Regions from separate parts of the Marinobacter sp. MBR-105 genome, predicted to be linked through region 3. Evidence: predicted binding sites of a transcription regulator. Region 3 holds the regulator's gene; each other region holds the start of a gene.
The links. Region 3 encodes FliA, which starts transcription of late flagellar genes. Its sites were predicted from a motif close to CTAAAGTTTNNNNNNNNNNNGCCGNTAA; they were not measured.

Region 1: a site for FliA is predicted at 1,752-1,779, ahead of fliD (flagellar filament capping protein FliD). Genes of this name have one in related genera too.
Region 2: a site for FliA is predicted at 1,513-1,540, ahead of ACSSVV_RS16915 (methyl-accepting chemotaxis protein). Genes of this name have one in related genera too.
Region 4: a site for FliA is predicted at 2,012-2,039, ahead of flgM (flagellar biosynthesis anti-sigma factor FlgM). Genes of this name have one in related genera too.

What each region holds. Positions count from the first base shown of each region.
Region 1 is NZ_JBRJHG010000023.1:42,816-46,925, forward strand. Features, by position in the region: gene ACSSVV_RS19685 (flagellin N-terminal helical domain-containing protein) at 1-1,098, shown strand, start outside; gene ACSSVV_RS19690 (flagellar protein FlaG) at 1,168-1,599, shown strand; gene fliD (flagellar filament capping protein FliD) at 1,822-3,807, shown strand; gene fliS (flagellar export chaperone FliS) at 3,829-4,110, shown strand, end outside.
Region 2 is NZ_JBRJHG010000016.1:53,650-57,759, reverse strand. Features, by position in the region: gene ACSSVV_RS16930 (BolA family protein) at 1-17, shown strand, start outside; gene ACSSVV_RS16925 (L-threonylcarbamoyladenylate synthase) at 14-637, shown strand; gene ACSSVV_RS16920 (hypothetical protein) at 661-1,317, opposite strand; gene ACSSVV_RS16915 (methyl-accepting chemotaxis protein) at 1,582-3,198, shown strand; gene ACSSVV_RS16910 (MBL fold metallo-hydrolase) at 3,222-3,869, opposite strand; gene ACSSVV_RS16905 (DUF2442 domain-containing protein) at 3,860-4,110, opposite strand, start outside.
Region 3 is NZ_JBRJHG010000001.1:545,063-549,172, reverse strand. Features, by position in the region: gene flhF (flagellar biosynthesis protein FlhF) at 1-581, shown strand, start outside; gene ACSSVV_RS02645 (MinD/ParA family protein) at 655-1,467, shown strand; gene ACSSVV_RS02640 (RNA polymerase sigma factor FliA) at 1,500-2,243, shown strand; gene cheY (chemotaxis response regulator CheY) at 2,404-2,787, shown strand; gene ACSSVV_RS02630 (protein phosphatase CheZ) at 2,809-3,594, shown strand; gene ACSSVV_RS02625 (chemotaxis protein CheA) at 3,613-4,110, shown strand, end outside.
Region 4 is NZ_JBRJHG010000003.1:188,478-192,587, reverse strand. Features, by position in the region: gene ACSSVV_RS05560 (CheR family methyltransferase) at 1-111, opposite strand, end outside; gene ACSSVV_RS05555 (chemotaxis protein CheV) at 147-1,076, opposite strand; gene flgA (flagellar basal body P-ring formation chaperone FlgA) at 1,262-1,969, shown strand; gene flgM (flagellar biosynthesis anti-sigma factor FlgM) at 2,097-2,423, shown strand; gene ACSSVV_RS05540 (flagella synthesis protein FlgN) at 2,431-2,901, shown strand; gene ACSSVV_RS05535 (hypothetical protein) at 2,973-3,716, opposite strand; gene ACSSVV_RS05530 (peptidylprolyl isomerase) at 3,921-4,110, shown strand, end outside.

The DNA of each region.
Region 1 (4,110 bases), on a different contig from region 3:
TCCGCAAACGACACTAACTCTGCTTCAGATCGTCAGGCGCTCAATCAAGAAGTTAGCGCGTTGATTGAGGAGGTGGATCGAATTTCTCAAGCTACGCAATTCAATGGACAAAGCATTCTGAATGGCGCTCTTGATAGCCTGACCTTTCAAGTCGGTGCCAATGCTGGACAAACGATTAGCGTTCAAGGTGTTGATACGCGCGCTAGCCAACTCGGGGCAGCTGTAACCACTGCTCAAGCAAGTGTTACGAACGGGGCGATCACTACCCTTGCTGGAGATGGATTGACCATTAACGGTATTGCAATTGATGGGACCAACGTTGCCAACGGCAGTGATCTGGTTGAAAAAATCAATGCCAAGAGTGTTGAAACTGGTGTCAGTGCGTCTCGCGAGACTGAAACCAGGATTGAAACCGGCTTGTCGGGAGCAACCACTCTTGCCGCCGACCGTACTCTGAAGCTAAATGATGTCAGTATCACGCTTTCATCGGGGCTGGGTGCTCAAGGGGTGGTAGATAAAGTAAATCAATTCTCTACCGAGACTGGAGTAAAGGCGAGCTTAAATGACAGTGGGCAGGTTATCTTCTCCGATAGTGATGGTGGTGATATCAAGGCGGAAATTTCCGATGCAACCGAGTTGACCGGGGTAGCGACCAGTTCAACAACTTATGAAGCTGGGATAAAACTGTCTACCAAAGTTGGTGGATCCATTTCGGTGAGCGCTGGCACTCCGGCGAATACTACCCCTGTCTTCGGGGGCACAGGTGGCTTGACCACGGCTGCTGATACGCTGAATAAAGTTGATATTTCCGATCGCAAGGGTGCATCTGACGCAATTAACACAATTGATAAGACGCTTGATCAGGTCAATAGTTTGCGAGCTGAGTTGGGTGCGGTCCAGAATCGCTTTGAGTCTACAATCTCGAATATCGCATCTACGGCTGAAAACCTGAGTGCTGCCAACAGCCGGATCCTGGATGCAGACTTCGCGGCCGAAACCGCAAAGCTCTCCAAGTCTCAGGTACTGCAGCAGGCCGGTATCTCCGTCCTGGCTCAGGCGAACGCCCGTCCGCAGCAGGTTCTGTCCCTCCTGCAGTAAGGGGCTAGCGGTAACAGCCGGAATCTTCGGGTTCCGGTTTCCGCCGTTTGAGGATAGCGAGGTGAAGCTATGAATGACGTTAACCTGAACAACCCGAACCTGAAACTGGTGAATGCCGGTGATCAGGCCCCGGTGAAGGCGCTGTCGTCATCTCAGGCCGAGGGCCGGAACGCCCCTGACCTTGCTGCTTCGACTGTCGGCGCAGCCCAGGTTCAACGCAACGTTGCTAATGAAGCCTCCAAAGCCGAGCGGCTGCAGGAGCGAAACGAGGCGCAGCGTGAAGAGCTGGACCAGGCGGTCAGCCAGCTGAACGATTTTGTTCAGAATGTGCAGCGGGATCTGCAATTTGAAGTGGATAACGAAATGGGCCAGACCATTGTTAAAGTGGTTGATCAGCAAACCCAGGAAGTCATCCGCCAGATTCCGGATGAAGTGGCTTTGAGGTTGGCAGAAAAATTGCAGCAGGACGAACCGCTGACGTTGTTTAACATCAAGGTGTAAAAGCTTGCCGCTTTTGCGCGGATGACTACAACGGTATTTCAGCACCGCCGCACCTGAGAAGGTCCGGCGGTGTTCTGCGTTATGGCTGCACCCGGTCTGATTCGGGGCTATGCTTGGTTTAACGCGTTGTTACAAATTTTTGCGCCATTAGGGCAAAGTTTTGCCGCTTTCGGCCGATACACAGTTCAGTGAAGACATTGGCCCCCTTGAGGAGGCATGGTTATGGCAGGTATATCATCGTTGGGAATTGGTTCCGGGGTACTGAACTCGGACCTGGTGGATCAGTTGGTGGCGGCGGAGCGCAAACCCACTGAAACCCGTTTAACCCAGAAAACCCAGCAAGCCGAGGCGCTGTTATCCGCCTATGGCAAGTTGCGCAGTGCCGTAACGGAACTTCGTCTGCCTATGCGGCAGTTGAGCTCACCGGATAACCTCAAGGCCTTTTCTGCGTCTTCCTCCAATGACGATATCGGTGTTTCTGTCGATTCCACCAAGGCAAGCCGAGGCACATACAGTGTGGAGGTCACCAGTCTTGCTTCTGCTCAGGCATTGGCTTCCCGGGATGTGTTTACGGATCGTGACGCAACCAGCGTTGGGCAGGGCACTCTGGAGTTGTCGGTTGGTGACAAAATCACGAATATCACCATAGACAGCAGTAATGACACGCTTCAAGGCCTGGCGAATGCCATTAACGAAGCGGATGCCGGTGTTTCCGCTGGAATAATCGATACCGGTAGTGGATACCAGCTGGTGCTTTCTGCGGATGAGACGGGTACCGCCAACGCAGTCAGTATTTCTGTCACGGGCGATTCAGCTGGTACAGATACCGACAACACCGGCCTTTCACGTTTTGCCTTCAACGCGGGAATGGATGCGGACTCCGGCCTGAAAGAAACTATTACTGCCAGCGATGCGGTAATGGATATCAATGGTGTAACGGTTACCCGCTCCACCAACACGTTTGAAAATGTGATTGATGGACTGACCTTTGATATCAAAGAAACTGGCACCTCTACCATCAAGGTGGCTCAGGATTTTGGCGCGGTGGCAGACCGGGTTCAGGGCTTTGTTGATAAGTTCAACGCGCTGCAATCCACCATTGACAGCCTTGCCGGTTTTAATGCCGAGGCTGGTGTTGGCAGCCTGTTGACCGGCGATTCCACGGTTCGGACGATTCAGAGCCAGTTGCGGAATATTCTTACCCGCGTGGTGCCTGGCATGGAGAACGCCAGTGTTCGCAGTTTGGCCGATGTGGGTATCACCACTGATTTTGAGACCGGCGGCCTTGAATTCGACCGGGCGAAGTTCGAAGAAGTTCTTAAGGCTAATCCTGATGAGGTTACGGCTCTGTTTGCGGAGCAGGGGCGTACCACAGACGGCCAGGTGGAATTTGTGCGCAGCGGCTTGAATACGGAGCCCGGCGAGTATGACATCAATATTACCCAGGCCGCCACACAGGGGCAGCTGGTAGCTGGTTCGGCACTCGGCGCTACGTTCGATATTACCGATACCAATGATGATCTTGCTTTGACCGTGAATGGGGATATTACGGTTAACCTGAAGCTTACCCAGGGAAATGGCATCAGTCAGCAGGCGCTTCTGGATGATATTCAGGCTCAGTTGGACGCCAACAATGCTCTGAATGCAGCCGGTACCCGATTGCAGGTTGGTCTGGATGGCGGTGGAAACCTGATGTTCACGTCGGCGGACTACGGTAGCGATTCAAAAGTGGCCCTGGCATCCGCCGAAGATGCGGCCTTGTTTGGGCTGGATACTAACACCAGCACGGACGGCCTGGATGTGGCCGGTACCATTGATGGCCGGGCTGCGGAAGGCGACGGCCAGGTACTCTTCCTTGGAAATGGCAATGGTGGTGCTTCGGGGCTGCAGGTTCGAATTCTTGGTGACCAGACGGGTAATCGCGGTTCCATAACCTTTGTGGAAGGTGTGGGTGAGCGTACGGTTGATCTGGTAACCAACATTGTGGGCGCAGACGGCGCCATTGAATCCCGTACAGACAGTCTTAATCGCGAGCTTGAGCAGATTCAGGAGAGCCAGGTTCGTCTTGAGGAGCGTATTGCCGCTTATCGGGAACGTCTGATCAGTCAGTTCAGTGCGGCGGATTCCTTGATCTCGCAGTTGAACAGTACCCGGGATTATGTCACTCAGCAGTTGGCTGCACTGGCGCCACAGAACAATCGAGAGTAATACGGTGAAACGAGGTTATTTATGAACGGTTTACAAGCGTACCAACGCGTTAACACCCAAACCAGCATCACCGATGCCGATCCCCACAAGCTCATCCAGCTGTTGTACAGCGGTGCCATTGAGCGTATCAATATGGCGAAGGCTAAGATGCAGGCCAAAGATTACGCTGGCAAAGCGCAATTGCTGAACAAAGCGATTGAGATCATCGGCGGGCTTCGCTCGTTCCTCGATTTCGAGAAAGGTGGTGATCTGGCGGCGCGGCTTGAAGCTCTTTACGACTATATGGAGCGCACCTTGCTGGAA
Region 2 (4,110 bases), on a different contig from region 3:
AAGGAGCTAATGGATGAGCCAGTTTTTTCAGATTCACCCGGAAACACCGCAAAAGCGTCTGATCAAGCAGGCGGTGGAGATTTTGCGCAAGGGTGGGGTGATTGTCTATCCCACCGATTCAGGTTACGCCCTGGGCTGTCACCTTGGTGACAAGCAGGCGGCAGACCGTATCAAGCGGATTCGGCGCCTGGACGACAAGCACAACTTCACCCTGGTGTGTCGTGACCTGTCAGACATCGGGGTTTATGCCAAGGTGGACAATACCCAATACCGGTTGCTGAAGAATTTTACCCCGGGCCCGTACACTTTCATTCTGGACGCGACCAGCGAGGTGCCTCGCCGTTTGTTGCATCCCAAGCGTCGATCTATCGGTATCCGGGTTCCGGACAATGAGATAGTCCGGGAGTTGCTGGGTGAGCTGGGTGAGCCGATTATGAGCAGCACCCTGATTCTGCCGGGCGAAACCGAACCGTTGACCGACCCTTACGACATCCGCGAGATCCTCGGGCATGAGCTCGATCTGATTATCGATGGCGGCTTCTGCGGTATGGAAGCCACCACGGTGGTTAACTTTACCGGTGATGTGCCCGAAGTTACGCGGGTGGGCAAGGGCGATCCGGCGCCGTTTCAGGTGTGAAATCGCTGCTTTGAACCCGGGCTTCAGGCCCGGGTGTTCAGGCTGAAGGCGTAGCGTTGCTGCGCTGTGATACCCGTCTCGGCGGGTGTGGCGGTGCGGCGAAGGCTGTCGTAGCGGTGAATGACGTCTTGCAGCCCGTTGAACTGCTGGTTCTCGCTGAGCAGTGAATCCAGCAGGGAATTGTTCACCCCATAAGCCTGATTGAGCTTGAGTGCGTTATCCATGAAATGCAGGGTGGGTTCGGTCACACTCAAGCGGCTCAGCGCCTCTCCAAAGCCCCGGTTGTTGTTGAGATCCTGTTGTATCCTCTCCCGCACCTGGTCGGGTATTTTACCGTCCAGCTGAATACTGCCTTGCTCGGTTTTGCTTACGCTCAATGCGGTTGCCGGGTGCACGTTGTACTCGGCAAGTTTGTGCCGCAGGGTTTCTCGAACGTAGGACAAATCCTGGGCAACCGTCTGTTTGTACTGGGTCAGTGGCAGTTGCCGGGTTTTCTGACTGGCCGGGTTGCGATCCTGCCTCTGGGATGGTGTGAATCGGTCGTCGTTGCTGCTCTGGGGCTCACCTGCGGCGGCGCCTTCATTGGTTTTACCGGCGGGTGCGTCAGTGCGCGGCGCACGGTTGTCCATGGCTTGCTGAAAACGCGTGCTGGCCTGTAATAGTGATGTCAGCAATGACATGGTTATCTCCCCTGAACGGAAAATCTCTGCCGGATATATCGGAATTAGCCCGTGATGCATCAGACCTAGCAGGTTTCGGGCCAACCTGACTTGCCTTCTGGTTTGAGTGTGCCGGGACGAATGTAAAACATTGCAACGAATGTCATAGAGCGGGCGTCGGGATGATCTGCGTCATAAAAAAATTGATTCATATCTATAAAGTTATGCGCCAATTCGCCGTCATTACTCTTGGATGTCCAGATCATCTTCCGTTGTCGGGGTCACATGAAAAAACAATACTCAATCCGTTTTCTGTTGCTGGCAGCACTGGCAGCGGCTTTCACCGTCATTCTCGTGTTTACGGTTGTTTACAGCGCCCAGTCCCAGCGAGCCCACCTCGAAGAGTACAGCCACAAATATGTGGACGGTCTGGCAAAGTCCTTTTTCGATGGCCTGAACACCATGATGGTGACAGGTACCATTAATAACCGCGATGTTCTGCGGGAGAAGGTGATGGCTCCCGAGGACGTACTGGATGTCCGGGTGATCCGCAGCGATCAGCTGAATGCCATGTACGGTGCAGGGAATGCCGCCGAACAACGCCGTGAGCCACTGGACATGAAAGCGTTGGATGGTGAGCGGGTAGAACACTATTCCGAGAACGACGCGGGTCGTGTCTACACGCTGATCGAGCCGGTCATTGCCAGCGAAAACTATCAGGGCGTGAACTGCCTCGGCTGTCACCAGGCCCAGGAAGGGGACGTGCTTGGCGCTATTCGAGTCGACTATTCTCTGGCGAAAAGTGACGCGCGCCTGCAGCAGCAGTTGATGGTGAGTGGCGGTATTCAGATTCTGATCTTTGTGGTTATTTTCATACTGACTGCCGTGGTATTGGGGCGGCTGGTGTTTTCCCGCTTGCGTCGGCTGCACGACCGAATGGATGAAATTTCCCGTAATTCGGATCTCTCCATTGAACTGGACGTAACCCGAAACGACGAGATCGGCTCGGTCTCCCGTGCTTTCAATCGGATGGTTGCAAAGATTCGCGCCAGCATGCATACCGTGATGGATAGCGCAGAGCAGGTGGAAGCGGCGGCCCGTACCATTGCCGGTAAAGCAGAGACCACAGAAAGGGAAGTTCTTGCCCAGAAAGAAAACACCGACCAGGTGGCCAGTGCGACCACTGAGATGGCGGCTTCCGCCGTGCAGGTTCGCGAGAATGCGGTGACCACCGCACGGAAATCTGCTGATACCGCCAAATCTGCAGAAACCGGGGAGAATCTGGTGCGAAATGCCGTGAAGGGTATTGAGTCTCTGAATGCAGAAGTGCAGAACGGAGCCCAGCGAATTGAGCAGCTGGATCAACGGACCACGGAAATGGCCTCACGGCTGGAGTTGATTTCCGAGATTGCAGACCAGACCAACCTGCTGGCCCTGAACGCGGCGATTGAAGCGGCCAGAGCCGGTGAGCAGGGCCGGGGCTTTGCTGTGGTCGCGGACGAGGTCCGGGCGCTTGCCTCGCGCACTCAGGCGTCTACTGAGGAGATTCGCCACACCATTGAGGGACTGAAGAAAGAGGTGGTGGATTGTGTCGGTACCATGCGCCATGCCTCGGAACTCGCCCAGCACCAGGTGGATTCAATTCTGAAAGTGGAAACCGAGCTGCAAACCATTGCTGCAGCCGTGCGTGAAATCACTGGCCTGAATGAAGAAATGGAAAGTGCGGCTAACGAGCAGAGTGAGGTGTCTGACTCCATCAATCAGAACGTGATTGAGATCAGCCGCTCTGCCGAGCAGACTTCCAGCGATGCCCAGGAGACCGCGCGGATTGCAGGGGATCTGCTGGCCATGGCGGAAACCCTGCGCAAAACCATCGAGCAGTTCCGCCTGTCCCAGAGCTGAAGTGGGCGATTTTACCGGGGCGTTCAGCCCCGGTGATCAGACACAAACGGATTGGTGGCTCGTTCCTGGCCGAACGTAGACATGGGCCCGTGGCCACAGATGAAGTTCACGTCATCCCCCAGAGGGAACAGCTTTTCCCGGATGGAGTGAATCAGGGTGTTGTAATCGCCTTTCGGGAAATCCGTGCGGCCAATGGAACCATTGAACAGCACGTCACCTACCTGGGCCAGTTTTGAGCCTCGATGGAAAAATACCACATGGCCTGGGGTGTGGCCCGGCGTGTGCAGTACTTCCAGGGTTTCATTGCCCACGGTGACGGTGTCGCCGTCTTCCAGCCAGCGATTGGGCGTGAACACCTCCGGCGCCGGAAACCCGAACATCTGTGCCTGCATGGCCAGGCCCTGAATCCAGAAGTTGTCGTCCTTGTGTGGGCCTTCAATGGGCAGCCCCGCGGATTTGGCCAGCTCCGCCGTGCCGCCGGCGTGATCTATGTGGGCGTGGGTGAGCAGGATCTTCTCCAGAATCACGCCTTCGTCCTCGGCTGCCGCCAGAATGCGATCCAGGTCCCCGCCAGGGTCCACCACCGCTGCTTTGTGGGTTTCGGTACACCAGAGCAGGGTGCAGTTTTGTTCAAAGGGGGTGACGGGTACGATCTTGTACTTCAGCGACATACTGTTCCAGTTTGTTCAGATTTGATTTTGCGGTAGAGAGCATCCGGGGCAATGTCTGCTTCATTGGGCCAGCAGATGGCTCCGAACTCATCAACCTTTGCTTGAGCAAAGAATGCCGGGTCTTTCAGGGGCTCGAACATCGGGCCAAACAAACGATCTGCAAGGCTGATCTCGCCGTGAGTACCATCATCGAAGGTGACGGCCAGTACGTAATCGGCCTTGGCTTCCACATGGGTGACTC
Region 3 (4,110 bases):
CCACCATTGGCAAGCTGGCGGCCCGCTACGTCCTTGAGCATGGTCCGGATTCGTTGGCACTGGTGACCACCGACCGCTATCGTGTGGCCGCTCATGAACAGCTCTTCGTGTTCGGCCGCATCCTGAATGTGCCCGTGCGTGTGGTGGATGAGAGCCATTCCCTGGATGACATTCTTGATGAGTTATCGGATCGACACCTGGTGCTGATTGACACTGCCGGCCTGACCAGTGCCGACCGCGGTTACCAGGAACAACTGGCGGAGTTGGCTCGCAGCGATCACAATATCCGTACACATCTGGTGGTCTCCGCCACCAGTCAGCCACGTATCATGAAATCCGTGTGGCATTGCTATAAGATGGCAAGCCTTGCAGGCTGCATCATGACCAAGATTGATGAGGCCCTGACCCTGGGCGAAGCGCTCGGGTTCGTTATGGAGACCAGCTTACCGGTGGCCTGGTACACCGATGGCCAGAAGATACCGGAAGATCTCCAGAGGGCGGAGGCCATTCCGTTAGTGCGCCTGGGCGTAGAACGGCTTAAGGCCGTGCAGAGCGCACAGACAGTCGCCGAAGGTGCCTGAGCCTCGTTGGCGACCAGAATAAAACACCGGCACGCGTGCCCGTACAAGAACGTAGTAAGAGACTGATAACAGTATGAGCAGACCACATCCGGTTCAGGTGATTGCGGTTTCCGGCGGCAAGGGCGGTGTCGGCAAGAGCAATGTTTCGGTCAATCTCGGTATCGCCCTGGCCCAGAAGGGGCGCCGGGTTGTCTTGCTGGACGCGGATCTCGGGCTCGCCAACATCGATGTGTTGCTCGGCATTACCGCCAATCGAAATCTTCAAGACGTACTCAGCGGCGATTGTGATCTGAAAGACGTGCTGGTGAATGGCCCTGGCGGTATCAAGATTGTACCGGCTTCCTCCGGCACCCAGCGTATGACCCAACTCAGCGCCATGGAACATGCCGGCCTGATCAACGCTTTCAGTGAGCTGGGCGACCAGATTGACGTCCTGATTGTGGATACCGCCGCAGGTATTTCTGAATCGGTGGTCAGCTTCCTCAGGGCCTCGCAGGAACTTCTGCTGGTGGTCTGCGACGAACCTACTTCCATTACCGATGCCTACGCGCTGATCAAACTGATGAACCGGGATTATGGCACCAACCGCTTCCGTATCCTGGCAAACCAGGTCCGCAATGAGCAGGAAGGCCGCCATCTGTTTGAAAAACTGACCCGGGTCACCGAGCGTTTTCTGGATGTGGCACTACAATATGTAGGTATCGTGCCTTACGACGAGGCCGTCAAGAAAGCCGTCCAAAGACAGAAAGCGGTATTGGATGCCTATCCGAGGGCGAAAGCCTCGCTGGCTATCCGGGCTCTGGCCGAAAAAGTGGACAGTTGGCCTTTGCCGTCCTCTCCCAGGGGGCATCTCGAGTTCTTCGTGGAGCGGCTCGTCGAAGTCTGATCTGAATCCAGTCCTACAAGAAAACCGGATACATGACATTGGCGAAAAATCTGGGAATTTACCATCAGGCCGGCGCCAGGAGCCCTTCAGCCCTGATTGAAGAGCATGCGCCGCTGGTCAAGAAAATCGCCCTTCATCTCATGGCCCGACTGCCCGCATCGGTGCAGCTCGAAGACCTTATGCAGGCCGGTATGATTGGCCTGCTGGAGGCTGCGCAGCGCTACTCTTCAGGCAAGGGCGCCACCTTTGAAACCTATGCCGGCATTCGCATCCGTGGCGCCATGGTGGACGAAATCCGCAAAGGCGACTGGGTGCCCCGCTCAGTGCATCGTAATGCCCGGCGAATCGCCAGTGCCATCAAACAAGTGGAAGATCGTACCGGGCGCGAGGCCCAGGATGCTGAAGTGGCCGAAGAGCTCGGCATTGGTCTGGACGAATATCACGCCTCACTGGCCGACGCTAACAGCGGTCGACTTTTTAGCCTTGATGAGCTCAATGAATCCGGCGAGCTGCCGATAGAAGAACCAGAGGCCAGTGAGAATCCACTGGACGGTATTGCTTCCGGCGCTTTCCAGCGCAGTCTGGCGGACGCCATCGAGCAATTGCCTGAGCGCGAAAAGCTGGTGTTGAGCCTGTACTACCAGGAAGAGCTCAACCTCAAGGAAATCGGCGCGGTACTTGGGGTCAGTGAGAGTCGGGTAAGCCAGATTCACAGCCAGGCGGCGTTGCGACTTCGCAGCCGGCTGGCCGAGTGGCGGGATGGTGACAACGACTGATCGGCCAGGTGCTGTGTTTCTCTCTCAGCAAGCTGTGTAGCTTTTGGTAAACGATGCTTTACAACGTGCGCAAACACCACACAATAAGCGCTTAAGGTAGCAGCCTGCTAGACTTCCAAAAGGCTGAATGAATTCCGGGTGTTACTGACTGGAGGTCCCATTGGACAAGAACATGAAAATTCTCATTGTGGATGACTTCTCCACAATGCGACGCATCATCAAAAACCTGCTGCGAGATCTCGGCTTCACCAATACGGATGAAGCAGACGATGGCAACACCGCGTTGCCCATGCTCCGAAGCGGCAAGTATGACTTCCTGGTGACTGACTGGAACATGCCCGGCATGTCGGGCTTTGACCTTCTGAAGGCTGTCCGTGCTGATGAAAACCTGAAGAACCTGCCGGTTCTGATGGTAACGGCAGAGGCTAAGCGGGACCAGATCGTGGCTGCGGCTCAGGCCGGGGTGAACGGGTATGTGGTCAAGCCTTTCACGGCAGCCGTGCTGAAGGAAAAGATCGAGAAAATCTTCGAACGAATCCAGTAACCAGAGGTCGGATGGCTCGCCATGAGTGATACCAAACAGAACCATCAGGGCCTTGATCCGGAGGTGGCGGAGAAGCTTCAAAAGCAGGCCTCCGACCTGGCCGAGAATGTAAACGCCGGGAATTATGCCAAGGCGATGACCCTGATCAATGAACTGAGCGAGGTTCGCGATCAGAGTCTGTATCGGGAAGTGGGGCGACTGACCCGCAGCCTCCATGAGGCAATCCGGAACTTCCAGATAGACCCGCGTAATGCCGAGCAGAAAGAAGTGCTGTCGAAGATGAGCGACGCTTCTGACCGTCTGGCCTATGTGGTTCAGATGACCAGCCAGGCGGCGAACCGCACCATGGATCTGGTTGAGGAAAGCATGCCGGTGGCTCACGCCATGCGGGATGAAGCGGTTTCCCTGCGGGATGAGTGGCAGCGTCTGCGCCGTCGTGAAATGGAGCCTGCGGAGTTTCGGGAGCTTTACGGTCGCATCGACAAGTTCTTCGCTGGCCTGACGACAGACTCCGACAGTCTGTACCAGAACCTGTCGGAAATCCTTCTGGCTCAGGATTTTCAGGATCTTACCGGTCAGGTTATCCAGAAGGTCACCGCGTTGGTGAAAGAGGTGGAAGACAACCTTCTTGGTCTGGTGGTGATGGCCAGCCACGTTGATCAACTGACCGGCACAGTGCATCAGATTGAAGAAAAAGAAGAATCGGCCGAAAAAGGGGTAGGGCCCCAGATCAAGGCCGATGAGCGGGAAGATGTAGTTTCGGGACAGGACGATGTGGACGATCTGCTGTCCAGTCTCGGATTCTGATAATAAAGAGGGTGACGCATGGCGTTAGATGCTGATGAAGAGATCCTGCAGGACTTCCTGGTAGAAGCCGGCGAGATACTCGAAAAGTTGTCGGAGCAGCTGGTGGATCTGGAGCAGCATCCCGATGACAGCGATCTGCTGAACGCCATTTTCCGTGGCTTCCATACCGTGAAAGGGGGCGCAGGCTTCCTTCAGCTGGAGGCACTGGTTAATTGCTGCCACTCTGCGGAGAACGTGTTTGATATTCTCCGGAATCACAAGCGCAAGGTAACACCGGACCTGATGGACGTGGTGCTGGAGGCGCTGGACAACGTTAATGCCATGTTCGAAGAAGTCCGCAACCGGGAAGAACCGACGCCCGCGCCGGACGAACTGATTGAAGCTCTGGATGCACTCGCCAAACCCGAGTCCGAGGATGCACCGGCGGTGGAAGCACCAACCCCGGCACAGGAGCCGTCGTCTGCGGATGTCGGACAGCAAGGGGATCAGGGCGATATCACTGACGAAGAGTTCGAG
Region 4 (4,110 bases), on a different contig from region 3:
AAGCCTGCTCTTTACAAGATACTGTTTGTTATCACCCAGCAGGATGCCGCACGCATCCTGCAGGAACTTTTTAAAGGCTTCGTATTCCTGGGGCGTTATGTCCGCTTTCATTGGATCTCTTCGTGGGTGAAACCATCAGCCGAGCATCAGTGCTGATCAATAATTTCCATTACTCGCTCGGCCAGCTCATCCGGGCTGAATTTCGCCATGAAATCGTCTGCGCCCACTTTCTGCACCATCGCCCGGTTGAAGACACCGCTCAGCGAGGTGTGCAGCATTACATACATTTCTTTCAGAGCCGCATCTTCTTTGATTCTGGTAACGAGGGTGTAGCCGTCCATTTCCGGCATCTCAACATCAGAGATAATCAGAGACAGGTGATCATTTGCGCGCGATCCATCCTGAGTTATCTCTTTGAGATACTGCAGTGCTTGCTTGCCATCGTTTTTGGTAACCACTTCCATTCCTATAGCGGTCAGGCAACGCTCGATCTGCCGACGAGCCACCGAAGAGTCATCCACCACCAGCACAGGCAGGTGGCCCGGCACACGTTCGGCACTCCTGGCAACCAACTCCTCCGTAACATCTTCCCTGAGCGGAGAAACTTCTGCAAGAATCTTTTCTACATCTATGATTTCTACCAGCTTATCATCAATCTTCGTCACCGCAGTCAGGTAAACATCCTTTCCCGCACCCTTGGGTGGCGGAAGAATATCCTCCCAATTCATATTCATGATTCTCTCGACACCAGCCACGAGAAAACCCTGCGTTTTACGATTGTATTCCGTAATGATCACAAAGCTTGTAGCTAACTGCTCCTGCGGTATGCCCGCGAGCCCTATCGCCATGCTCAGATCAATAATGGGAATGGTCTCCCCCCGAACATGAGAAACGCCTCTCACCACCGTTTTACTGTTGGGAATCGAGGATAACTTGGGACATTGCAGCACCTCTTTAATCTTGAAGACGTTGATACCGTATAGCTGCTGCCCCCGGAGCCGAAAAAGTAATAATTCCAGCCTGTTCTTACCGACCAGTTGCGTTCGCTGATTAACGCTGTCGAGTACCCCTGTCATGATGCTTTACTCCTGGCGCGCCTTTACCGGCATCAATATTGCTTTGACCTTTGTAAGGTGTTTTCAGGCCTGTCCAAGACAAATCTTTGACGCCTGCAAACCTGTTAACGGTTAACGGCCCGAAAACCCGAATCCTTAGCGGATTTCGACAATACACAAAGATACAGACAGCATAGGACAAACCGGTGCGTATGCGAATCATCTTTTTGGCTGCATTGTGTCTATCACTGAGCCCAATCACTCTGTCTTCAGAGAGAACCAGTGCTGAAGCCATCCGTGACGCTGCCCAGACGTTCCTGGCAGAGTGGTCCAGAACCCTTGCTGCCGATGGCTACACGAGCCGCTACGAAGTTGGCGCTATCGACAGCCGCATCGCCCTTGCTGCCTGCAACCAGGGGCTGAACGCCGAGTTTGCGGGCGATCCGCTACAGACCACCAGCCCGTCGGTCCTGGTTTCCTGCAGTGGTGAGCGACCCTGGAGAATGTACGTTACCGCCAGCGTCGAGGTTCATGGCCCCGCCCTGATAGCAGCCCGTCCCCTGGCGCGCGGAGAGCGCCTGACACCAGATCTGGTCACCGTAAATTCGGTGCAGATCAATGCCAGTCGTCGCGGCGTACTCACCCGCAAAGAGTCCGTTTCAGGCATGATGATGCGCCGCCCGGTGAACGCCGGCACGGTAATGACCCCGGATCTCCTTGAAGCTCCCAACGCGATTGAGCGGGGTGACCATGTTATTATCACCGCGCGCTCAGGCTCATTCTCGGTATCATCTCGCGGTAAGGCACTGGCGAGCGCGGGCGTTGGAGAACAGGTACTGGTGGAAAACCTCCGCTCGTCCCGGACAGTCAAAGCTCGTGCCGTCGGCCCCGGGCGGGTCGAAATTCCGATGTAAGGCGGCAAACAGCAAGAGCGGCAAATGTTTTCCGTTTTGTAACTAAAGTATGGCGCGGATTTGCCGTTAAGCAGATATAAACCCGAATACGCCACTTTCTTGTGGCCCCAGGCAAGCAGGTATTGATATGTCAGTTGACTTAAATGGAATTGGCCCCGGCCAGGTCAACACCACGCGCACCACGGCCGACAAAGCCTCAGGCAATCAAACGTCACAGGCGCCCACAGGCGAGCAAGCCAAGGCCCAGAGCCCCGCTGCCCGTGGCGAAAACGTGAACCTGAGCAATCAGGCGAAAAACCTGAAGCAACTTGAGCAGAAGCTGGGGGACTACCCCGAAATGGACGATGATCGCATCGAACAGATTCGTTCTGCTCTTGAGAACGGCACCTACAAGGTAGATGCCCAGAAACTGGCCCAGAAAATGCTTGAGATGGATAAAAGCATTTTCGGGTGAGTAAAGCATGACTGCACATGAACAGTTGAAAGCGATTCTTCAGGAAGATATCCGCCAGCTTGAGTCGCTGGCGGAAGTACTCCACCAGGAAAAATCCGTGCTCTCCTCTGCGGATATCCAACCCCTCCAGGAAATGACCAGCCGGAAAAACCAGATTCTTGAGGGCATACGCGAACGCGCCAAAAAGAAGATTCACCTGCTGGTGAATATGGGCTACAAGCCCAATGCCGGAGAGCCATCACGCTTCATTCGCGCCGCTGGTATGGATGAGCTGTACCAACTCTGGAAAGAAGCCGACACCCGTTTGCGCGAATGCCAGGCCGTGAATCAGAACAACGGCCGAATTCTTGGCCACCTGCAAAAGCGCCTGTCACGCCTTACCGACATCTTCCGAGGTGCTTCCACCCAGCAGAAGCTCTATGGTGCCAAAGGCCAGCAGACCAACGTCTCAAGCACCAACATTCTGGCCAGCGCCTGATACGCCCATCGCTCACAGACAACGAAATGCCCGGAGATCTTCCGGGCATTTTTCGTTTCAGGGCAAGATTTTCAACGCGTATAGATGGTCATCTGGGAATCCGGGTGAAAGCGGATATCGCGAATGCTGACATTGCCCATGGGTGGAGTCTGGCCGCCCATCACGCGAATATTATCCATCCGGATTTCCTCGATACGCTCCGGAAATGCCAGCCTCAGGCCTCCGTCTTCCTGTAGCGAGTAGCGAGGCTCTGAGTCCCGGTAATGCACACCCGTAATTGTAAGGTCTGAATCCAGAAAACTGAGCACCGGCACGAATACATTTGCCGCCAGTCTGATCCCTTCCACCACATCGACATCGGGAGATTCTCCTGAGAGATCGTCCCGGGCGCTGGCGGGCATGGAAGACACGGCCTCCAGACGCTCCATCAGGCCAATACCGCTTTGTGCAGACACCCCTGACATTTCCTCTTCCGAGAGGGGGGTGAGTCCGCTCCGCTCGTAGAGTTCGCCCGCTCCGGCGCCTATCTGCGCTGCATTGGTGTTGCTGGACGCCAGTGACACCAAGGGCTGAAATGGCAAGGTGACCATGGTAACAAGAGCTGCTGCATTGCGGTAACGCGACTGATGCTTGAGTACGCGGTGGAGTTCCCTCTCTGAGATCCAGCCGGCAGCAATTAACACCTCACCGAGGCGCTGCCCGGTTTCCCTCTGAGCACGAAGCCCTTCTTCCAGCTGACCTTCAGACAGGTAGCCACGATTGATCAGCAACCGGCCAAGCCGGGATTTCTCTTCAAAACCCTGACGGATTCTCACCAGATTCCTCCTGCAGTATCAGTGATCACCGTACAACCCGGCCCGGTATTCAACAGTCAAGTGAAGCGTAGCCCACAACCTCTGAGCGTGCTGTTCTGATTTGCCCTTAATGGCGTAATGATCTGTTAAGATCTGCACAAACTACGTAATAACCGGATTATCTCAGTATTCTGGTCACCACCTGTAACAGAGAGCTGCCCTGAAATGACAAATCCCGTAAAACTCGTCCCGATTGTGATGTCTGTCCTGTTTGCCTTCGTTGCCACTCTGCTGACCACCTCACCAGCCGTGGCGCAAAACGAGGAACCGGCACTTCCTGAGGTCCGTTTTGTCACGACGGAGGGCTCTTTCGTGCTTCAGCTTCGGCCCGATGTTGCGCCCAAAACCGTGGAAA